Regions from separate parts of the Blastococcus sp. OS1-29 genome, predicted to be linked through region 2. Evidence: riboswitches for the same ligand, from Rfam matches in the RefSeq annotation. Region 2 holds a riboswitch; each other region holds the start of a gene.
The links. A riboswitch is a leader RNA that binds a small molecule or an ion and turns the genes downstream of it on or off. The one in region 2 is predicted to bind cyclic di-AMP.
Positions count from the first base shown of each region.

Region 1: linked by a shared signal. The riboswitch ahead of AC2H4J_RS04955 (aggregation-promoting factor C-terminal-like domain-containing protein) and the one ahead of AC2H4J_RS18805 (transglycosylase family protein) in region 2 are both predicted to bind cyclic di-AMP.
Region 3: linked by a shared signal. The riboswitch ahead of AC2H4J_RS17865 (C40 family peptidase) and the one ahead of AC2H4J_RS18805 (transglycosylase family protein) in region 2 are both predicted to bind cyclic di-AMP.

Region 1 covers NZ_JBXXJK010000002.1:31,158-38,700, reverse strand. The annotation lists gene AC2H4J_RS04970 (hypothetical protein) at 1-256, opposite strand, end outside; gene AC2H4J_RS04965 (DUF2218 domain-containing protein) at 311-616, opposite strand; gene AC2H4J_RS04960 (glycoside hydrolase family 3 N-terminal domain-containing protein) at 711-1,901, shown strand; gene AC2H4J_RS04955 (aggregation-promoting factor C-terminal-like domain-containing protein) at 1,971-2,654, opposite strand; cyclic di-AMP (ydaO/yuaA leader) riboswitch at 2,861-3,012, opposite strand; gene AC2H4J_RS04950 (class I SAM-dependent methyltransferase) at 3,132-3,764, opposite strand; gene AC2H4J_RS04945 (SDR family NAD(P)-dependent oxidoreductase) at 3,779-4,633, opposite strand; gene AC2H4J_RS04940 (flavin-containing monooxygenase) at 4,633-6,105, opposite strand; gene AC2H4J_RS04935 (TetR/AcrR family transcriptional regulator) at 6,234-6,878, shown strand; gene AC2H4J_RS04930 (universal stress protein) at 7,017-7,517, opposite strand.
Region 2 covers NZ_JBXXJK010000007.1:186,998-194,540, forward strand. The annotation lists gene treZ (malto-oligosyltrehalose trehalohydrolase) at 1-1,293, opposite strand, end outside; gene AC2H4J_RS18790 (efflux RND transporter periplasmic adaptor subunit) at 1,459-2,484, shown strand; gene AC2H4J_RS18795 (ABC transporter ATP-binding protein) at 2,481-3,209, shown strand; gene AC2H4J_RS18800 (ABC transporter permease) at 3,286-4,500, shown strand; gene AC2H4J_RS18805 (transglycosylase family protein) at 4,557-5,159, opposite strand; cyclic di-AMP (ydaO/yuaA leader) riboswitch at 5,163-5,327, opposite strand; gene treY (malto-oligosyltrehalose synthase) at 5,527-7,543, opposite strand, start outside.
Region 3 covers NZ_JBXXJK010000007.1:10,626-18,168, forward strand. The annotation lists gene AC2H4J_RS17850 (bifunctional 3,4-dihydroxy-2-butanone-4-phosphate synthase/GTP cyclohydrolase II) at 2-1,252, shown strand; gene AC2H4J_RS17855 (hypothetical protein) at 1,439-1,591, shown strand; gene AC2H4J_RS17860 (D-2-hydroxyacid dehydrogenase family protein) at 1,669-2,625, shown strand; gene AC2H4J_RS17865 (C40 family peptidase) at 2,670-3,176, opposite strand; cyclic di-AMP (ydaO/yuaA leader) riboswitch at 3,188-3,353, opposite strand; gene AC2H4J_RS17870 (hypothetical protein) at 3,724-4,257, shown strand; gene AC2H4J_RS17875 (ATP-binding protein) at 4,261-4,689, opposite strand; gene AC2H4J_RS17880 (STAS domain-containing protein) at 4,762-5,127, shown strand; gene AC2H4J_RS17885 (SpoIIE family protein phosphatase) at 5,138-7,345, shown strand; gene AC2H4J_RS17890 (GmrSD restriction endonuclease domain-containing protein) at 7,346-7,543, opposite strand, start outside.

The sequences.
Region 1 (7,543 bases), on a different contig from region 2:
GCATGGCCGCGATCGACTGCCGCTGCGCGGTCACCGTCTGCGCGACGGCACGCAGCTGGGCGGCCGACATGGCCCCGGGCGGGCTGGGCAGCGACGGCAGGGACAACTTCGAGGGGACGACGCCGGCGAGGCTGCGCGCGCGGTCGGTGAAGCCCCGCAGCTGGTGCACGAACTCGTCGATCGAACGGCCGACCCGGCCGCCGTACACCGGATCCGGCTCGGCTGCGTCCTGGGCGGTCTCCTCGTCGTCGGTCATGCCTCGACCGTAGGCCCGGGAGCGGGGACCGGCGACCCCCGCCACACCCGCGGCTCAGCCCTCCGCGGACTCCGGTTCCCAGGTGACGACCAGTTCGTTGCGCTGGCCGAACCGCTCCAGGTGCCGGCCCAGCACGTCCTGCACGCGCTCGAGGGTCTCCGTGTCGGGGGCCTCCGCACGCAGGTGCAGGACGCCGTCACCCACCTCGACGACGCCGGTACCGCCGGCGATCTCCGCCGTCGAGACGGTCCCCTCCGTCGCCCATTCCACCCGGCGGCCGAGGTGGGACACGAGCTGCTTGGCGTAGCGGGCGGGCGCATCGGTCGGGACGTCGGCGCGGGCGCGCAGGGGTGCGGTCACATGAGGACGCTAACGCGTGCACGTGCGGCCTCTGCGCGTCCACCGACGGACGGCGGCCGATCGGGCAGACTTCGTGCCGACGACGAGGAGACCCATGCGCCACCCCGCCCGCGCGATCGCGGTCTACGGCTGCCTGCTCGCGCTCGTGGCGGCCTGCTCCGCCGGTACCGAGGGCGCGGGCTCGTCGGCGACGTCCACCCGGTCGTCGACGGCGACCACAGGCACCACCCCCTCCCCGGCCCCCGCCACCGGACCGGAGGCCGCGGTCGCCGCGGCGCTGGCGGGGATGGACCGGCGCGCGAAGGTGGCCCAGCTGTTCGTCGTCGGCGTCCGGCTCGACCACCTGGCCGCCGCCACCCAGCTGGCCGGCACGGGGGTGGGCGGGATCTTCCTGGCCGGCCGGTCCCAGACGGCGGCCACCGACCTCGGCGCCGCCGCGGCGGGCTGGCAGTCGGCCGCCCCGGGCCCCGGACTCTGGGTGGCCGCCGACCAGGAGGGGGGCAAGGTACAGACCCTGCGCGGCCCCGGCTTCGCCGTGCTGCCGACGGCGCAGGCCCAGGGAGCGCTGCCGCAGGCTGCTCTCGCCGACCTGGCCGATGGCCTCGGCGCCGCACTCGACACCGCCGGGGTGAACCTGGACCTCGCTCCGGTCGCGGACGTCGTCCCCGCGGGGACCGAGCAGGCCAATCCGCCGATCGGGGCGTTCGAGCGGCAGTACGGGAGCACTCCGGACGTCGTCGTCGCGGCCGCCGGGACCGTCGTCGCGGGTCTGGCCGCCCACAGGGTGACCTCGACCCTCAAGCACTTTCCCGGGCTCGGCCGGGTGCAGCAGAACACCGACACGAGCGCGCACGTGGTCGACTCCGCGACCACCGCCGGGGACGCGCAGGTGACCGCGTTCGGTCGGCTGGCGTCCTCACCGGCCCGGCCGTTCGTGATGGTGTCGTCGGCGATCTACAGCCAGATCGACCCGACCACCGAGGCCGTGTTCTCCCCCGTCGTCCTCACCGACCTGCTGCGGGGGCAGCTGGGCTTCACCGGTCCGATCATCACCGACGACGTCGGGAGCGCGAAGGCGGTGCAGGCCGTGCCGGCCGGCGAGCGCGCGGTCCGGTTCCTCGCCGCCGGGGGCACCCTGGTGCTGTCCGTCGACGCCACGGTCGTCCCGGACATGATCGACGCCGTCCTCGCCCGCAGCGCCGCCGACCCGGCCTTCGCCGAGCAGGTCGACGCGGCCGTACACGTCGCGCTACTGGCGAAGGCGCAGGCAGGGCTACTGGGCTGAGCAGACAGCGGTCCCGGCCCCGTCCAGAGGCTCACCGCGAGCTTGCCAGCGGTGAGGGGGGGTCCTTGCTCAGTACCAGCCGGTGGACTGCGAGTGGCTCCACGCGCCGCACGGCGAGCCGTACGCCTTGTCGATGTAGACCAGTCCGGCGTCGATCTGGCGGTAGCCGTCGGAGGTCTTGGCGATGCCGGTGCCCGCCCAGGTGGAGTCCAGCAGCTGCGGGATGCCGTACGCGCTGCTGCTCGGGTTCTGCGCGTTGGGGTTCCAGCCGCTCTCCTTGCCCCACAGGTTCTCGAGGCAGCCGAACTGGCCGCTGCCGACCTTGTTCATCGCGTAGTCCTTGTACGACCCGGACGGCGCAGCCGGCGCGGACGTGCCCTGGCCCGGGCGGGCGGCGGCGGCCTCGGCCTGGGCCTGCGCGGCGGCGGCCTGTTCCGCGGCCACGCGGGCGGCCTCGTCGGCGGCGACCTTCGCGGCGTCCGCGTCGGCCTGGGCCTGCGCGGCGGCCGCGCGGTCGGCGTCCCGCGCCCCGCGGCTGGCGGCCAGCTGCTCCAGCGGGCGGACGGCGTCGCTGGGGCTGAGGTCGGACTTCGCGGCGGCCAGGTCCAGCTGGGTGGCGATGCTCACCGACCGGGAGTCCGCGTGCGCGGCCGGCTCGCCGGCGGTGAGGACGTTGACCATGAGCGCCCCGGCCGTCGCGACGGTGAGGTAGAGGGCGGGACGGCGTGCAGGGGCAATGGTGCGGAGGTTCATGGCGTGCGGGTGCTCCGAGACATCGGGCGCAGCGGACCGGAGCAGGGCACCGGCGTACGACTGCGGACGTGTGAGGTGCAGCGGCCGACCGGGTCAGCAGACCCGGATCAGCGCAGGCAGATCTCTGCCAGGTGCCCGCGGAGTTCTCCGGGCGGGCTGCTGCTCCGTGCAGGGTGGGCCCGTGGACGCGCCACGGGGCGGCTCTCCGTTCCTTCCACGGCCGCCTACCGAGTTAGCTGACGGATTCGGGCGGGAAGCAGCCCTACCGGCTCTCGAGCCAGGCTCGAGGGCGGGATTCACCCCAGTACTACGGTGGGTCCCCGGCTCGCCCGCATGGGCGACTCGGCGGCGCCCGGCACGGACCCCCCGGTCTGGGGAGTCGACTACCTACCGGACGCAGCCACGCTAACCGCCGTTATCGACTCGTGACAATCGAATCGGCGAAATTCCTCACGTGATGCATGTCGCCCCGTCCGATCAGGGCAACCGCCACACCGTCGTCCGGCGAACCTGCGGCCCCTCGGTGTCGGGCACGTCGAAGGTTGCCACCTCCACCAGGCCCTCCCGCGGCACGTAGGGCCGGCCGGGGTCGCCGAGGTAGACCGCCGCGCCCCCGAGCCACGCCCTGCCCAGGTACGGCAGCACCCGCGCGGTCATCTCCCGGTCGTAGCAGACGTCCCCGGCCAGGATCACCTCGATGGCCGGATCCGGTTCGGTGTCCAGGAGGTCGCCGACGACCTCGACGGGGCCCACCCCGTTGAGGTCGGCGTTGACCGCGATCGCCGTCCGGCCGCAGGGATCGACGTCGCTGGCGAGCACCCGCGCGGCACCGGCATGCAGCGCGGCGACCGCGACGAGACCGCTGCCCGCGCCCAGGTCGAGCACGCTGCGGCCGGCCACGACGTCCGGGTGATCCAGCACGTACCGGGCGAGGGCCTGCCCGCCGGGCCACGCCGCGGCCCAGAACGGCGGGTCGGAACCGGGGTCGACATCGCCGGCCTCCAGCGCCTCCCACAGGGCCACGACGTCGTCGGCCACCTGCAGGCGGACCTCCGGCACGAGGGAGGGGCGACCGGGCCGGGTGTGCGCGCGCACGAAATCGGGAGACACGGATCGCTCGGCAGTCACTCCGTCACTCCACCTCCGCGTGTGGCCGGACGGCCTGCCCGGCGGGCGATGAGCTTCCAGTAGCTGCCCGGCATCAGCCGCACGAGGACGTCGGGGATCTTCGCGCTCGCGCCGATGAGCAGCCGGGGCCGGCGCTTCTCGATCGCGGCGACGATCTGCGCGGCGGCATCCTCGGGCGGCATCCGCAGCAGCTTGGCGAACTGCTTGCGCCCCTGCTCGTACTCCTCCACCGAGACGCCGGAGCCGGTGCGGGCCGACTCGGCGATCCGGGTCCTGATCCCGCCGGGGTGCACCACGGTCACCCCGACCCCGTCGTCGGCCAGTTCGTGCCGCACGGACTCGCTGAACCCCCGGACGGCGAACTTGCTCGCCGCGTAGGCGGCCTGCCCCGCCGGCGCGAAGATGCCGAACACGCTGGACACGTTCACCAGGTGCGCGCCCCGGTGCGACTTGAGCACGGGCAGGAAGGCGTGGGTGAGCCGGACGACGGAGCGGAAGTTGACCGCCATCACCCAGTCGAACTCCTCCAGGGTCACCTGGTCGAAGCGGCCGCCGAGGGCGACGCCCGCGTTGTTGACCAGCAGCGTCGTCCCGGGGTGGGCGGCGGCCAGGGCCTCGGCGGCGGCGTCGGTGGCCTTGTCGTCGGACAGGTCGACCACGTAGGTGTCGACGGCGAGCCGCGGATGCTGCCGGCGCACCGCCGCGGCCACGCCGTCCAGCCGCTCCTCGTCCCGGTCGACCAGGACGAGGTTGCTGCCGCGCTCGGCGAGCAGGCCGGCCAGCGCCGCCCCGATGCCGCTGGCCGCGCCGGTGACGACCGCCGTGCCGCCGCTGAACCGGTAGGCGTCCATCAGGCGACCGCCCCGGCCCGCGCCGCCGCGCGCTGGAACGTCATGCCCTCGTCGTCGAGATCCCCGCGCCGCATCATCTGCACGTCCCGGATGTAGTTCTGGTGCAGACGCCACGGCGTCCGCGAGCCCTGCTTGGGCAGCTCGTCGATGCTGCGCTGCACGTACCCCGAGGCGAGGTCGAGGAACGGCAAGTCAGCCCCCTCGGGCGGGGCGACCGGCGTGGCCGACACGTAGCCCTCGGCGTCGAGGTGGTTGATCAGCCGGCACACGTAGCGGTTCACCAGGTCGGCCTTGAGGGTCCACGACGCGTTCGTGTAGCCGATGACCAGCGTGAAGTTGGGGACGCCGGAGATCATCATCCCCTTGTAGGACACCGTCTCCGACACGTCGACGGGCACCCCGTCCAGGCGGAGGGACATGCCGCCCATGGTCAGCAGGTTCAGGCCGGTGGCGGTGACGATCACGTCGGCGTCGAGGTGCTCGCCGGACTCGAGCTCGATGCCCTTCCCGGTGAACCGGGCGATGCGCCCCGTCGCGATGGACGCCTCGCCCGCGCGCAGGACCCGGAACAGATCGCCGTCGGGGACGAGGCAGAGCCGCTGGTCCCAGGGGTCGTACGGCGGGTTGAAGTGCGTGTCGACGTCGACGTTCGCCGGCAGTTGCTTCTCGGTGAGCCGGCGGATGAGCTTGCGGGCGGCCGCGGGCCGCCGGCGGCTGAACTGGAACAGCGCCGTGGACATGAGCACGTTCTTCCAGCGGACGATCGGATAGGCGATCCTCGCGGGCAGCTTGTTGCGCAGCCACTGGGCCAGCGGGTCGCGGCCGGGCAGCGACAGGATGTAGCTGGGAGTGCGCTGCAGCATCGTCACGTGCGCGGCCTCCGGGGCCAGGCTCGGCACCAGGGTGACCGCCGTGGCGCCGCTGCCGATGACCACGATCCGCTTGCCGGTGGCGTCGAAGTCCTCGGGCCAGTGCTGCGGGTGGATCAGCTCACCGGCGAACTCCTCCTCGCCTTCGAACGTGGGGCGGAAGCCCTCGTCGTAGCGGTAGTAGCCCGAGCACGAGGACAGCCAGGAACAGGTGAGCTGCACGGTCTCGCCGGTGTCGGTGCGGCGCGCGGTCACCGTCCAGCGGGCCTCCGTGGTCGACCAGTCCGCCGACACCACCTGGTGGTGGAACCGGATCTTCTGCTCGACCCCGTACTCCCGGGCGGTGTCCTGGATGTAGTGCCGGATCGCCTCGCCGTCGGCGATCGACTTCGAGTCCTTCCAGGGCCGGAAGGAGTAGCCCAGCGTGAACATGTCCGAGTCCGACCGGATGCCCGGGTACCGGAAGAGGTCCCAGGTGCCGCCGATGGCGCCCCGCGACTCGAGGATCGCGTAGGTCTTGCCCGGGCACTCCTCCTGCAGGTGGCAGGCGGCGCCGATGCCGGACAGGCCGGCACCGACGATCAGGACGTCCACGTGTTCCATTGCGCTCTCCAAGAAGGTCCGCGGGGGCGGCGCTGCGCCGAGACTCTGCTGCACCGACCGTATCGACGGTCTGTTGAACGAGTCAACATGGTGTCGAGAAACGGGTGCGCGAACGGTATTCTCCGGTCGTGCCCACGTCCGCGAGCTCACCCACCCGGAGCCGGCGGGCCGTCCGGCCCTCCGGCGACGATCGCGAGCTGGCGATCCTGCAGACGGCCGAGCGGCTGCTCGGCGAGCGGCCACTGTCGGCCATCTCCGTCGACGACCTCGCCCGGGGCGCGGGCATCTCGCGGCCGACCTTCTACTTCTACTTCGCGTCGAAGGACGCCGTCCTGCTCACCCTGCTCGACCGCGTCGTCGCCGAGGCGGACGCCGCCACGCAGGACGCGTTCCGGGGGCGCCCCGCCGGCCCCCGGGAGGGCTGGCAGCGTGCCATCACGGCCTACTACGAGACGTTCCGGGCGCACCGCGCGCTCACCCTCGCCTGGGCCGAGGCCCGGTCGACGAACGCCGAGGTCCGCGACCTGTGGGCGCAGGTGTTCGAGGGCTGGGTCCGCCGGTGCACCGAGGCCATCGAGGCCGAGCGGCAACGCGGCGCCGCACCGGCCGGTCCCCCGGCGCGGGACATCGCCGTCGCGCTCAACTCGATGAACGAGCGGGTGCTGTACGCGACGTTCACCGCCGACGGCCCCGCGGTGACCGAGGCCGGAGCGGTCGACGTCCTGCTGGAGATCTGGCTGCGGGCGATCTACGGCACGGCACCGGACGCCTGACGGGTGGCCGCGGTGGCCACGGCGGCGCCGTCCACGGTGGCGAGCCTCAGCACACCCCCGGCCTCCCGGACGCCGGTCAGCATGCGGACGCGGGGCCGACCGGCAGCAGGGTGCTGCCGCCGAAGGCCCCGGCCGGGCTCACGCCGGAGGCGCCGCGGAGGGGTCCAGCTCCCGCCCGGTCGCCCCGCTCCGGACCACGGTGACGGGGCACGGCGCGTGGTGCACGAGCTGGTTGCCGACGGAGCCGAGCAGCAGCCCGGCGAAGCCGCCACGGCCACGGGCGCCGACGACCAGCAGGCTCGCCCCTTCCGCCGCGGCCATCAGCGCCGGCACGGGTGCCTTGTGCACGGCGTGGCAGGTGACCCGCACCGCGGGGTCGAGGCCTGCGGCCGTCACGTGGCCGGTCAGCTCCTCGAGGACGGCCTGCTCCCAGTCGACCAGCGGCGGCACGTAGCCCGGGGTCCAGCTGGCGGGCCGGGGCGCGGTCACCATGGCCCACGAGCGGATGACGTGGAGGTCCAGGTCGGCACGCAGCGCCAGGCGGCCGGCCCACTGGAGGGCCTCCTGCGCGCATCGGGAACCGTCGTGGCCGAGGACGATGCCGCCCTGGACCTCCACGCTCTCGCGGACCTCGTCCATCACTGCCTCCTCGTCGCGGATCCCGG
Region 2 (7,543 bases):
CCACGGCGTGCCGGCGCCCCACTCCTCGCCCATGAAGAGCATCGGGGTGAACGGGCTGGTCAGCACCAGGGTGGCACCGACGGCGAGCAGGCCGGGGGAGAGGGTCGCCGAGATCCGGTCGCCGACCGCGCGGTTGCCGATCTGGTCGTGGTCCTGCAGGTAGCCCAGGAACTTCCAGCCGGGCAGCGTCGCGGTGTCGACCGGCCGGCCGTGGTGGCGGCGGCGGAAGCTGGACCACGTGCCGTCGTGGAAGAAGGCGCCGGTGAGCACCCTGGCCAGGCCGCCGAGCCCGGCCTCGGCGAAGTCGGAGTAGTAGCCCTGTCCCTCGCCGGTCAGCAGCGCGTGCAGCGAGTGGTGGAAGTCGTCGCTCCACTGCGCGGTGAGCCCGAGACCACCGGCGACCCGGGGGGTGACCACGCGCGGGTCGTTGAGGTCGCTCTCGGCGATCAGCGTGAGCGGCCGGCCGACGGCGACCGACAGCTTGTCGACCTCCTGCGCCATCTCCTCCAGCACGTGGGTGGCCCGCTCGTCGACCAGCGCGTGCACGGCGTCCAGCCGGAGCCCGTCGACGTGCAGGTCCCGCAGCCACATCAGCGCGTTGTCGATGACGTAGCGGCGCACCTCGTCGGAGTCCGGGCCCGACAGGTTGATCGAGTTGCCCCAGGTGTTCGCGCCGCCTTCGGCGAAGACGGGGAAGAACTCCGGCAGGTAGTTCCCGGACGGGCCGAGGTGGTTGTAGACGACGTCCTGGATCACGCCGAGGCCCTGCTGGTGGCAGGCGTCGACGAAGCGCTGGTAGGCCGCGGGACCGCCGTACTCCTCCTGCACGGCGTACCAGAGCACTCCGTCGTAACCCCAGTTGTGCGTGCCGTTGAAGGCGTTGACCGGCAGCAGTTCGACGAAGTCGACGCCGAGCCGCACCAGGTGGCCGAGCCGGCCGATCGCGGCATCGAGGGTGCCCTCGGGGGTGAACGTGCCGACGTGCAGCTCGTAGACGACGCCGCCGGCCAGCGGCCGGCCGGTCCACGAGTCGTCCCCCCACTCGTAGGTGTCGGGGTCGAACCGCCGTGACAGCCCGTGCACGCCGTCGGGCTGGCGGCGGCTCCTCGGATCGGGGCGCGGGACGTCGTTGGCGTCGAGCAGGAAGCCGTAGTCGGCCTCGGGGCCCGCCTCGACCTCCGCCCGCCACCAGCCCCCGTCCTCGCGGGTCATGTCGTGGACCTCGCCGTCGACCTGGATCCGCACCCGCTCGGGCAGGGGCGCCCAGACGGAGAACTCGGCGGGAGCGGACATGCAGGGGGCCTCCAGGGACGGCGGTGGGGACGGCGGCTCGATCATGCCCGGCACCCAGGCGTCGAACCCTCCGGGCCGACGTGATCCGGTACGGCCGACGTCACGGTTCCGGAACCGCGCGTGTTTCCCTGGTCATGTGCATACGCGGTATGCATACTCTCGGCCATGAGCGTCGTACGCACCGTCGTGTTCCCCGCGCTGCGCTTGCTGGTGTGGGCGGTCATCGCGGCCGCGCTCGTCGTCCTGGCGTTCCGGGGCGGCGACTCCGGGGCCACGGCGTCCGGGCCGGGCGCCCCGACGCTCGAGCTGAACTCCCCGCCGGTCCCGGTCGCGCGCGGCAGCGTCACCAACACGGTCTCGGTGACGGGGGCGGTCGTCGCCGACGACGCGGTGCCGGTGAGGGCGACCGCGGCCGGCACGGTCCGCAAGCTGCTGGTGCCGGCCGGGTCGACGGTGACCGCCGGCCAGGCCCTGCTCGAGATCCGGTACGAGCAGGAGCGCGACCCGGTCGCCGGCACCGACGCCGACGGCAACCCGACGTCGGCGCCCCGCCCGCCCCTGGTCAAGACCGCGACCGTGCCGGCGCCGGCCGCCGGCACCGTCACCGCCGTCGACGTGCTGGTCGACCAGGTGGTCGCCGTCGGCGACAAGATCGGCGCCGTCTCACCGGGCACCCTGTCCGTGACGGCCGCCGTCAGCCAGACCGACCAGTTCCGGCTGCTCGCTCCGCCCACCACCGCCGAGGTGGAGGTGCAGGGCGGCCCGGCGCCGTTCACCTGCAGCGGCCTGAAGCTGGGGGTGACGGCCGGCGGGACGGCGAGCCCGCCGGACGACGGCACCGGGGCCCAGCCGCAGCCCGTCTCCGGTGGTGGCACGACCGCGCGGTGCCAGGTGCCGGCGGGCGTGACGGTCTTCCCGGGCATGGCCGCCACGGTGCGGATCCAGGCGGGGGTCGCCGAGAACGTCCTCGTCGTTCCGGTGACCGCCGTCCAGGGTGCGGTGCAGAAGGGCAACGTCTGGGTCGTGGGCGACGACGGGTCGCAGGAGCAGCGGGCCGTGTCCCTCGGCATCACCGACGGCGAGCTGGTCGAGGTGCGCGACGGCCTCAGCGAGGGCGAGCAGGTGCTGCAGTTCGTGCCCGTGCCGAACGACACCGTCGAGGACCCGAGGATGGGCGGTCCCTACGGATGAGCCTCATCGAGATGAGCGGCATCAGCCGCTCGGTGCGGCTGCCGGACGAGTCGCTCCTGCCGATCCTCACCGGGGTCGACCTGTCGGTCGCTCCGGGCGAGCACGTCTCGATCGTGGGTCGGTCGGGTTCGGGGAAGTCGACGCTGCTGAATCTGCTCGGCCTGCTGGACACCCCGACGTCGGGCACCTATGTCCTGGACGGGGAGGCCGCCGACCGGCTGCGCGCCCGCCGCAGGTCCAGGCTGCGCGGCGAGATGTTCGGGTTCGTCTTCCAGCAGTTCAACCTGCTGCCCCGCCGGACCGCGGCCGAGAACGTCGCCGCGCCGCTGCTCTACGCCCGGGGCCGGGAGTACCTCACCCGCCGCCGGGCCGCGCGCGAGATGCTCGACCGGGTCGGGCTCGGCGCCCGCGCCGACCAGGTGCCCGAGCGGCTCTCCGGTGGTGAGCAGCAGCGGGTCGCCATCGCGCGCGCACTGGTCCGCCGTCCCCGCGTCGTCCTCGCGGACGAGCCGACCGGCGCGCTGGACGTCGAGACCGGGGCCCAGGTGATGGCGCTGCTGGCGCAGGCGGCGGCCGAGAACGGCGCCGCCCTCATCACCATCACCCACGACCTCTCCGTGGCGGCCCTCGCCTCGCGGCAGTACCGGCTGGCCGAGGGACACCTCTCGCCGTTGGTGGAGGCCGGCGCGCTGGGGGCGGTCACGTCCGACCGGGCCAACACGTGACCGAGCTTGCGAGGTCACGCATGGGTGGAGCACCGGCTCCGGGCACGGGGTCGACGAGCGCCAGCGAGGTGACCTCGTGACGGGGGTGCTCGGGTCCCTCGCCGAGGCGTGGGACGAGGTGCGGGTGCACAAGAGCCGCGTCGTCCTCTCGCTCGTCGGCGTCTTCCTCGCCGTGTTCGCGATGACGACGGTGTCGGCGCTCGGCGAGCTGCTCGCCCAGGCGCAGCAGGAGCAGGGCGAGCGGTCCGGGGGGCGGCCCGCGACCGTCGCGGTGACGGCGTTCGACCCGGCCACCGGCAACTCGCCGGACTCCGCGGAGTGGGAGAGCGCGGTCTCCGACCTGGTGGAGCGGTACGGCATCACGACGTCGGCGAGCAGCGCTTACGAGCAGGGCCTCTTCCGCCTGCCCGGCGGCACCCGGGCGATCCAGGTGCAGCGGGTCTCCCCGTCCTACGGCGCGTTGCACCGGATCGAGCCGGTCGAGGGTCGATGGCTGCGCGACGGGGACCGGACCAGCTTCTCCCCGGCGCTGGTCGTAAACGAGGCCTTCCTCGGTGCGCTGGGGGCAGCGGACCTCTCCAGCAGGCCCACGGTGGTGATCGGCGGACCGGTGCCGGTCCGGGCCACGATCGTCGGCGTCGTGCGGGCCGGCTACGGCGATGAGCTCCTGGCCTACCGGGTCGACCGGTCGACCGGCCCCTGGGAGGGCTCGGCCACGGGGGGACCGTCGATGTACGGCCCCACCTCGCTGGAGCTGTGGGTCCCGGCCGACCAGGCGGAGCAGGTGATGACGACGGTGCGGCACGATCTCGGTCTGGCCCTGCACGGCGTGCACGTCGACGCCTATCGGCAGGACTTCCCGGGCATCGAGGAGGCGCTGTCGATCCTGCGGCTCGCGGTCCGCGGCGCCGGCGGGATCGTGCTGCTGCTCGGGGGGCTGGGTGTCCTCAACATCGGGCTGGTCACCGTGCGGCAGCGGATCCGGGAGATCGGCGTCCGGCGCAGCTTCGGGGCGACGTCCGGGCGGATCTTCGCGGCGGTGATGCTGGAGAGCGTCTGCGCCACCGCGCTGGCCGGCGTGGCCGCCGTGGGCGCGTCGATCGTGCTGGTGCGCAACCTGCCGCTGGACCGGCTGCTGAACAACGGCATCCCGCTGGCCGACGCCCCGGGCTTCCCGGTCTCGTCGGCCGTGCAGGGTCTCGTCGCCGCCACCCTGGTCGGCGCGCTCGCCGGGCTGCTCCCGGCGATCATCGCCGTCCGCGCGAAGGTGATCGACGCGATCCGGTTCTGACAGGTGGGCGGCGCACGCCGCCCACCTGTCAGAACCCTGCCGTCAGGATTCCGTGGTCAGAGCCGCAGGGTCTGACCCACGTAGACGAGGTTCGGATCGGGGATGGTTCCCGCGTTGAGCGCCCACAGTCCCCGCCAACCACCGGCGGATCCTTGTTCGGCCGCGATGGTCGACAGGGTGTCTCCCGGCTGCACGATGTACGTCCCGCCGCTCGGCGTGAGCTGGACGGCGGGTGTGGCGATGTAGGCCGGTGCCGCGGCCGGCACGGGTGCCGCGGTGTCCGCGGCCGGTGTCGAACCACCGCTCAGGTTGTGCCCGCACGTCGGCCAGGCACCGATGCCCTGACCGGCCAGGACCCGTTCCGCCACGGCAATCTGCTCAGCCGCTGACGCGAGATCCGCACGGGGGGCGTACTCGGCCCCGCCGAAGGCCGACCACGTCGACGCACTGAACTGCAGCCCGCCGTAGTAGCCGTTCCCCGTGTTGATGCTCCAGTTCCCGCCGGACTCGCACTGGGCGACCCCGGACCAGTCGTGCTCGGCCGCGGACGCAGGTGCGGCGAGTGCGCCGACGCCGACGGCTGCGGCGCCGAGGACGACCGCCCCGGTGCGCAGCGGATGACGGACGAGGGCGCGCGTCATGGAGACGTTCTCGGACATGGGTGATCCTCCGATCACCGCCTGCGAGGTGAGCTGTCGGGTTCGGGCGAATCGGATTGCCCGGCCGCGTGGCGCCAGGACGCACGGCGCGGCTTCACCCCAAGACGCGCAAGCGCGCCGGGAAGATCGGTTCCCCCGCCCCCGTCCTGGATGAGTCGGTGTCAGGCTGCCGGCGGACGAGGTTGGGCGGTCCGGCACCTCGCACCCCGGCCGAGGCTGGGCAGGGCGCCCGAGGGACGCTAGGTGCTCGTGCCGCCGCGGGCCCGTCGGACAGGGCCACTCCGTGCGAGTCGTCCCGGCGTGTCGGCGCCACGCCGGGACGCGCTATCTGATTGCGCGCAGTCGACCGCAGCGCGTGCGGTCCTCCTCAGTCGCGGACCAGGAGCGCCACCGGGAGCGTGGCCAGGACGAGATCGGCGGCGATCCCGGCGGCGGCGGAGACGAACCGCTGCCCGGTGAGCAGGTCGCGCCACGGGCCGTTCGGCAACTGCAGCGCGGTGTCGCCCCAGCCCGCGGCGGCGAGCGAGGCCGGCAGTCGGGTGGCGACCGCCACCACGCCGCCGCGGTCGAACGCGACCACGTGGTCGGCGCCCGACCCGCTGACCGCGACCGGCTCGTACCCCGCGAACCACTCGGGGTGATCCCGGCGGGCACGCAGCACGCGGGAGACCACGAGCAGCTTCGCCGCTCCCGATTCGTCGACGGCCGGCACGTCGCCGGCGTCGAGCGCGGCCAGCAGCTCCCGGCGCTTCGCGTAGTCGACCGGGCGGCGGTTGTCGGGGTCGACCAGCGAGTGGTCCCAGAGCTCGGTGCCCTGATAGACGTCGGGGACGCCCGGCATGGTCAGCTGGAGCAACTTCTGGGACAGCGAGTTCGATCGGCCGAAGCCGGCGATCCGCTCGACGAACTTGTGGATCCGCGCCGCGGTCGCCTCGTCGTCGTACGCGGCGTCCACGAGGTCGTGCAGGTGCGCCTCGAACTCCTCGTCCGGATCGGTCCACGTCGTGGACGTCCCCGCCTCGCGGGCCGCCTTCTCCACGTAGGCGTGGGCGCGCTCGCGCGACAGGGGCCACGCGCCCACCAGGTTCTGCCACACGAGGTGTGCCAGCGGCCGGTCGGGAAGCGGGTGGCGGGCGAGCAGGTAGCGCACGAGATCCGCCCACTCGGTGGGGACCTCGGACAGGACCGCCAGCCGGGCGCGCACGTCCTCGCTGCGCTTGGTGTCGTGCGTCGACAGCGTCGTCATCGACTGCGGGTAGCGCTCCGCCCGGCGCTGCTGGGCGGCGTGGAATTCCGCCACCGTGCTGCCGAAGCGGGCCGGGTCGCCACCCACCTCGTTGAGCGCGACGAAGCGCGCCCAGCGGTAGTAGGCGGAGTCCTCGACCCCCTTGGCCATCACCGGCCCGCTGGTCTGCTCGAAGCGCGTCGCCGCCTCGGTCCCGGCCTGGGCGAGCACCGGGTGCAGGGCGTCGAGGGCGGCCACCAGGTCCGGACGACGCTCGCGGACCGCGGCCACCGTGGCGTCGAGGTGCTCGCGCCCGTCCGGCAGGTAGCTGCGGTAGACGCCGAAGGTGGCGAGGAGCTCGGCCAGCGCCTCGGTCTGCTGCGCCGCGTCGACGCCGGGCAGCTCGCCGATCACCCGGACCAGCCGGGCCACCTCCGAGCCGAGCATTCCGTCGGTGACCTCGCGCTTGCAGTCGTGGACGAGCTCCGCGTAGTCGACGGTGCGACCGGCCAGTTCGGTGTCCAGCGCGGTCGACGCGGGCTCGCCGGCCGGGTCGACGAGCACCTCGTCGACCTCGGCGAGCGCGTCGTAGCCCGTCGTCCCCGCCGTCCGCCAGGTCTCGGGCAGGTCTTCACCCGGCTCGAGGATCTTCTCCACGACCGTCCACCTGTCACCGGACAGCCGGGCCAGTCTCTCCAGGTAGCTCTTGGGGTCGGCCAGGCCGTCGGGATGGTCGATCCGCAGGCCGTCGACCGCTCCGTCGCGCACGAGCCGGAGCACCAGCTCGTGGGTCGCGTCGAAGATGGCCGGGTCCTCGACCCGCAGGCCGGCGAGGGTGTTGATGGCGAAGAAGCGGCGGTAGTTGAGGTCGGAGTCGGCGCGCCGCCAGTCGACCAGCTCGTAGTGCTGGCGGGCGTGCACCTCCTGCGGCGTGCCTTCCTCGGTGCCCGGCGCGATCGGGAAACGGTTCTCGTAGTAGTGCAGTTCGCCGTCCACCACCTTGAGTTCGGAGAGGTCGTCCGCCGAGCCCAGGACGGGGATGCGGACCTTCCCGGACCCGAACTCCCAGTCGATGTCGAACGCACTCGCGTGCTCGCTCTGCTGCCCGTATGTCAGCACGTCCCACCACCACGGCGCCGCGGCGGCGTCCGCGACCCCC
Region 3 (7,543 bases), 180 kb from region 2:
CATGGACCACCGGCGTGAGCTGTCCACCGCGACCGTGCAGCGGGCAGTCGCCGCGCTGGCCGACGGAGGCATGGTGGTCGTCATCGACGACGCCGACCGGGAGAACGAGGGCGACCTCGTCGTCGCCGCCGAGAAGGTCACGCCCGAGCAGATGGCGTTCCTCGTGCGGCACACGACCGGCATCGTCTGCGCGCCCATGCCGGCGGAGCGGGCCGACGAGCTGCGACTCCCGCAGATGGTCACCCACAACACCGACGCCCACAGCACGGCGTTCACCGTCACCGTCGACGCCATCGGCACCGGAACCGGCGTCTCGGCGACCGATCGTGCCGTGACCTTCCGCGCGCTGGCCGATCCGGCCACCCGGCCGGCGGACCTGCGCCGGCCCGGTCACGTCTTCCCGCTGCGTGCCCGCGACGGCGGGGTGCTCGTGCGCGCCGGCCACACCGAGGCGGCGGTCGACCTGCTGCGCATGGCCGGCCTCTCGGGCGTCGGCGTCATCGGCGAGATCACCGCCGAGGACGGCGGCATGCGCTCGGGCGCGGACCTGCGCGCGTTCGCCGCGGCCCACGGCCTGCTCGTCCTCGACGTGGCCGACCTCGTGCGCCACCGGCGGGCGACCGAACGGCTCGTCGAGCAGGTGGCCGCCTCGGAGATGCCCACGTCGTTCGGGGAGTTCCGCGCGGTGGCCTACCGCAACGTGCTGGACGGCGTCGAGCACCTCGCGCTGGTCATGGGCGACGTCGCGGCCGCCGGCCACAGCGGGCGCGGCGTCCTCGTGCGGGTGCACAGCGAGTGCCTCACCGGCGACATCCTCGGCTCGCTGCGCTGCGACTGCGGGGCGCAGCTCGAGCAGGCGCTCGCCGAGATCGCGGCCGAGGGCTGCGGGGCCGTGGTCTACCTGCGCGGCCACGAGGGGCGGGGGATCGGCCTCGGCCACAAGATCCGGGCCTACGCGCTGCAGGAGGCGGGCCTGGACACCGTCGACGCCAACACCGCGCAGGGGCTGCCGGTGGATTCCCGCAGCTACGGCGTCGGGGCCCAGATCCTCGGCGACCTGGGGATCCGGCGGTTGCGCCTGATCACCAACAACCCCGCCAAGTACGGCGGCCTGGACGGCTACGGTCTCGACATCGTCGGCCGGGTGGCCCTGCCGGTCGTGGAGACGCCGCACAACGTGCGGTACCTGCGCACGAAGCAGGAGCGCATGCACCACGACCTGGTGCTGGCGACCGACGCCGCGGGACGGTGATCGACCGAGGTCACCGGTGGGCCGCCGTGCATCGGGTCGAAGCCGAAGTCGCCGACGAACGCCTGTTCCGCCGCATCCGGACCCTACGGCGCGGAGACGTCCTGCACAGGGCCGCGTTCGCGGGGACGTGATTGGTCTGCCGTTCGTTCGGGCATCTGACCCGTAACCGACACGAAGGAGGCGATCATGGGAATGATCAAGAAGCTCATGGCGTCCGGTATCGCCGCCAAGGTGATCCAGGAGGCCCGCAAGCCGCAGAACCAGGCCAAGATCAAGCGGGCCATCGCGGACTTCCAGGCAAAGCGCGCCAACCAGACCCGGCGTCCCGGCACCCGCTGAGCCCAGCGCACGTCCCGGCCCCCGTCCGCATCCGCGGGCGGGGGCCGTCGCGCGTCCCGACCTGGTAGACCCACCGCATGACCCGCATCGCCGTCCTCGACGACTACCAGTCCGTCGCTGCCGACTTCTGCGACTGGTCGACGGTCGCCGCGCCGGTCGACGTCACCACGTTCTCCGACACCCTGCCCGACGAGGAGACGCTCGCCGAGCGCCTGGAGCCGTTCGACGTCGTCGTCGCGATGCGTGAGCGCACCGCCTTCCCGCGCACCATGCTCGAGCGGCTGCCGAACCTGAAGCTGCTGGTCACCACCGGCATGCGCAACAAGTCCATCGACACGGCCGCGGCCGCCGAGCACGGCATCACCGTCTGCGGCACCGGGTCCCAGCCGACCGCCACGGCCGAGCTCACCTGGGCGCTGATCCTGGCGGTCACGAGGCACATCCCGCAGGAGGACGCCGGGGTCCGCGCCGGCGGCTGGCAGCAGACCATCGGCGGCGACCTCGCCGGCGCCCGGCTCGGCGTGATCGGCCTAGGCCGCCTCGGCACGCAGGTCGCGCGGATCGGGCAGGCCTTCGGCATGGACGTCGTCGCCTGGAGCCAGAACCTCACCGACGAGCGGGCCGCCGAGCACGCCGTCCGGCGGGTCGACCGGGACGAGCTCTTCGCGACGTCGGACGTCGTCACCGTGCACCTGCTGTGGTCCAGGCGCACCCGCGGCCTCATCGGCGCCGAGGACTTCGCGCTCATGAAGCACACCGCGGTGTTCGTCAACACCAGCCGCGGCCCGATCGTGCAGACCCAGGCGCTCGTCGACGCCCTGCGGGAGGACCGGATCGCCGGCGCCGGCCTCGACGTCTACGACCAGGAGCCGCTGCCGGCGGACTCGCCGATCCGGAACCTGCCCCGCACCGTGCTCACCCCGCACCTCGGCTACGTCACGCGCAACACCTACGAGGTCTTCTACGGCGAGGCTGTCGAGGACGTCGCCGCGTGGGTCGCCGGCCTGCCCATCCGTGTCATCGAACCGGGCTGAACCCCGGGATACCCACCCGTGCAGGCGGGCACCCCGGGGAGTTCTCAGGTCAGCCGGCGAGCCGAGTTGAACCCCGGCATGTAGGCGAGGTCGGTGACCGCCACCGGCTGTCCGTAGGTCGAGGCCTGGACGATCTGGCCGTTGCCGATGTACATGGCGACGTGGCTGACCGGGCTGTAGAAGAAGACCAGGTCACCCGGCTGAAGGTCGGTGTACGCCACCGGCGTCCCGATCGTCGACTGCATGCTCGACGAGTGCGGCAGGTCGACGCCCGCCGCGGCGTAGGCGTACTGCACCAGGCCCGAGCAGTCGAAGCTGTCCGGACCGGCGCCGCCCCAGACGTAGGCGTCTCCCAGCTGGGCGAGGGCGGTGTCCACCGCGACCTGCGCGGCCTGCGTGGGTGCGGCGACGGGGGCCGCCGCGACGGCTGCGGTGGTGACGCCGGTGCTGGCGAAGGCCGGCAGGGGAGCGAGGGTAACGCCGGCCGCGGTGAGCACGACGAAGGCCGCGCGACGGACCGGACCGGACGAGGGCGTGCGGGTACTGGGCACGGACGGGGATCTCCTGTTCTCCGCAGCCGCCTACCGAGTTAGCTGACGGGTTCGGGCGGGGAACGTGCGCCCGGCGCGGCCGGAGGGTCTCCGGCGCGCGCTTCACCCCACTACTGCGATGGGTCCCCGGCCCGGGCACGCACTGATGCACAGCGCCCGGTTCGGCGGCGTCCGGCCGGGGTCACACGGTGCGTGACTGAAGGGGCCGACCGGACGCGACGACGGTAGGTGCGCCCTCGAGCCCGTGCAGGTGAGGAGCTACCTGTGACCCCCGATAGCCGGTCACGATGGGTGGTCACCCCGGCCGTGCCTCGACCTGCGGCCTCGACGAGGTGCGGCCCGCGGAAGGACCGTTTTCCGGCTCCCACGGTCGCGCTGCGTGACTTCTCGAGCAGCGGCGCGGCGGCCACGCCGCGTGAGGGACGCCGCCGGCGGGCGCGGTCGGGCGCGGGCCGTCTCACGCCTCTGCGGCGCGGGCCCTTCGACCCCTCGCCCGCCCGACCGGAGCGCAATAGCGTCGGTGGAGTCGATCCCGAGGGGAGCGGTCATGGCCACCGCCGTCGTCGTCTACGAGTCCCTGTTCGGGGACGCCGAGAAGATCGCCCGTGCCATCGCCGACGGCCTGTCCGGCCACCTCCAGGTCGAGGTGATCGCCGCGCAGGACGCCCCCCGCCAGATCGGCCCCGACGTCCGGCTGCTCGTCGTCGGCGGGCCCAACCACGCGATGGGCATGCCCCGGCCGTCCACACGCAAGGGTGCGGTCGAGCAGTACGGCGCCGGAGTGGTCGCGGACCCGACGACCGGTCTGCACGAGTGGCTCGACGCAGCGGCGGTGCCCGCGGGGATCTCCGCCGCCGCCTTCGACACCCGCATGGACCATCCGTCGATCGTCACCAAGCTCGACCACGCCTCCAGGACCGAGGAGAAGCTGCTGCGCACGCTCGGCGCGACCCTCGCCGCGCCGGCCGAGCACTTCTTCGTCGTCGACGCGCGGGGACCGCTCGCCGACGGCGAGGAGGACCGCGCCCGTCAGTGGGGCGCGGCGCTGTCCGAGATCGTCACGGCCGGCTCGCGGCGCTGACCGTCAGGTCGGCAGCAGCCGCAGCTTCGGCGAGGCGTGGAGGCGCTTCTCGAGGGTCACCCGGTGCCGGCCGTCCTCGTCCTGGACGAAGTCGAGCCGGTCGACCAGCGCGCGCATGAGCACCAGGCCACGGCCGGGCTCGAGCGGGGAGCGCTCCTGCTCCATCGCCGTCGCCGCGGGGTCGAAGCCGTCGCCGTCGTCCACCACGCTGATCCGGCAGTTCTCGTCGTCGATGGCGATGTCGACCTGGTACTCCTCGTGCTCGCCGGCGTGCTGCACGACGTTCGCACACGCCTCGGTGAGGGCGAGCACGATCTCCTGGATGCCGGTCTCGGGGACGGCGAGGTACTGGAGCGCCTGCCGGAGCAGGCCCCGCACCAGCGGCACGCTCTGCGCGTCGGTCGGGAGCCGCACGCTGAAGTGCACGTTCACGGCAGCTTCCCTTCCTGTGAACCGGGTGACCTACCCTCAGTACGCCGAACGACGTGACGAGGGAGCCGATTCGTGCTGTTCGAAGTGGAACGGACGACGGTTGCCGGGCGTCCGGGGATCACCGTACGGGGTGACCTCGACATCGCGACGGCGCCGCAGTTCGCGCAGGCCGTCGACGCCCTTCTCGAGGCCGGCCACGTCGCCGTCCTCATCGATCTGACGCCGACGACGTTCCTCGACTCCTCCGGTGCCCGCGAGCTCATGCGCGTCTCGCGCAAGGCCGCGGCGGCAGACGTGACGCTGCACGTCGTCGCGCCGCGGTCGAACGGCCCGGTCCGGCTGACGGTCGATCTGCTCGATCTCGGCCGGCTCGTGCCGATCGTGACGTCGACGGCGGAGATCCCGACCGGCGTCGCCGGGTGGGACGCCGGCACGTAACGTCGCCGGGGTGAGCAGCCCGGCCGGTGGTCCCGTTCCCACCGACCCGGAAGCCCTGCTCCGCTGCGCGGACGAGCCGATCGCCATTCCCGGCGCGATCCAGCCGCACGGCGTCCTGCTCGCCCTCACCGAGCCCGACCTGGCCGTCGTCGTCGCCTCGGCCAACACGGCGGAGGTCTTCGGGCAACCGGTCGCCGCGCTCGACCAGCTCCTGTCCGACGGCGACCTGGGCCGCCTGCGCGCGGGACTGGCCGGCGACCTCGCCGAGGTCAACCCCCTGCGCGTGCAGATCGGCGGCGACGACGTCGACCTCGTCCTGCACCGCGCCGACGGGCTGCTGATCGCCGAGTTCGAGCCCGTCGCCGGCGCCGAGCAGGCGGGCGCCGCCTGGCACCGGCGGCTGCCCACCGTCCTGCAGCGGCTCTCGGCCACGGCGACGCTCGAGGACCTCACCGCGGTGCTCGCCCGCGACGTCCGCACGGTCACCGGCTTCGACCGGGTGATGGTCTACCGGTTCGACGCGGAGTGGAACGGCGAGGTCGTCGCCGAGGACCGCCGTCCTGACCTGGAGCCGTTCTTCGGCCTGCGCTACCCGGCCAGCGACATCCCGGCCCAGGCCCGGGCGCTGTACGCGACCAACTGGATGCGGATCATCCCCGACGCCACGTACACCCGGGTGCCGCTGGACCCGCCCATCGACCCCCGCACCGGCCGCCCGCTCGACCTGTCCGGCGCCATGCTGCGCAGCGTCTCGCCGGTGCACCTGGAGTACCTGGCCAACATGGGCGTGCGCTCGTCGATGTCGGTCTCGCTGATCGACCGCGGAAAGCTCTGGGGCCTGATCGCCTGCCACCACTACGCCGGCCCGCACCGCCCCTCGTATCCCGACCGGGTGGCGGCGGAGTTCCTCGGCCGGACGGCGTCGCTGCTGCTGCACACCACGGTGACCGCCGCCGAGCAGGGCGACGTCGTCGGCACCTCGCAGCGGCTGGCCTCCCTGGCCGGAGCGGTCGGGCTCAACCCGCGCGCGCTGACGGCCGCGCTGACCGACGGCGACGCCGTCCTCGGTCTGCTGCCCGCCGCCGGCGCGGCGGTGCGGATCAACGGCCAGCTGCAGCTGCTGGGCACGACGCCGCCGGCCGAGCGCGTGGTGCCGCTCGTGCGCTCGCTGCTCGACGGCGGCACCCCGGTGACCGACGCCGCCTCGCGCGTGGTCCCCGAGGCCGGTGACCTGGCCGACACCGCCAGCGGCGTGCTGGCCGTCGAGGTCGCCGGCGGGCGCGAGGACTTCCTCGCCTGGTTCCGGCCGGAGACGCTGCGCGAGGTCACCTGGGGTGGCAACCCGTACGCGTCCAAGACGGTGACGACGGACGACGGCCCGCGGCTGAGCCCCCGCCGGTCGTTCGACAGCTGGAGCGAGACGGTGCGCCGGACGTCGCGGCCGTGGCGCGAGCACGAGGTCGCCGCCGCGCGGTCGTTGGCCGCGCGCGTCACCGACGCCGCGCTCAGCCGCGCCGCCGAGGACAACCGGCTGGCGAGCACCCTGCAGCGCACGCTGCTGCTCGAGGAACTGCCGACGGTGCCCGGCGTCGCGCTCGCGGCGCGGTACCTCCCGTCGTCGGACGACGTCGTCGGCGGCGACTGGTACGACATCGTCCCGCTGCCGGGCGGGCGGGTGTCGATCGTGCTCGGGGACGTCGCCGGGCACGGGCTCGCCGCGGCCGCGATCACCGCGCAGCTGCGGCACGCCCTGCGCGCCCACCTGCTGCGGGCGGCCGGGCCCGCCGTCGCGCTCAGCGGCCTCAACCAGGTGATCTGCACGCTGCTGCCCGGCGAGATGGCGACCGCCGTGATCGCCGAGTTCGACCCGGCGACGGGTGAGGTGGTCGTCGCCAGCGCCGGGCACCTGCCCGTGCTGCACGCCGGCGCCGGGGGAGCGGACTACGTGATGGCCGGTCGCGGGCCGGCGCTCGGGGTGCTGGACGAGGCGCAGTACGCCGAGGCGCGACTGACCCCGGCCGGCGACGACCGGCTGGTGCTGTTCAGCGACGGTCTCGTCGAGCGCGGCCGGGGCGGGCTCGGGCAGGGCCTGGACGACCTGCGGACCGCGGTGGCCGCCGGGCCCGTCGACCCGCACGCGCTGCTCGACGCCGTGCTCGCCGACCTCAACCCGCCGGGCACCGACGACGTGACGCTGCTCTGCCTCGCCCGAACCTGATCAGGGTCGCTTCTCGCAGCCGATGCCGTCGCCGTCCCGGTCGAGCTTCGGGCTGTAGCCGGGGTCGCCACGGTGGACCGGAGCAGCACCGGCGGCCCAGGCCTCGGTGCAGTTGGCGAACGAGACCGACGGGGCGGGGGCAGGGGCAGGGGCTGGGGCCGGAGCGGGCGCCGGCTTGGGGGCGGGAGCCGGCTTGGG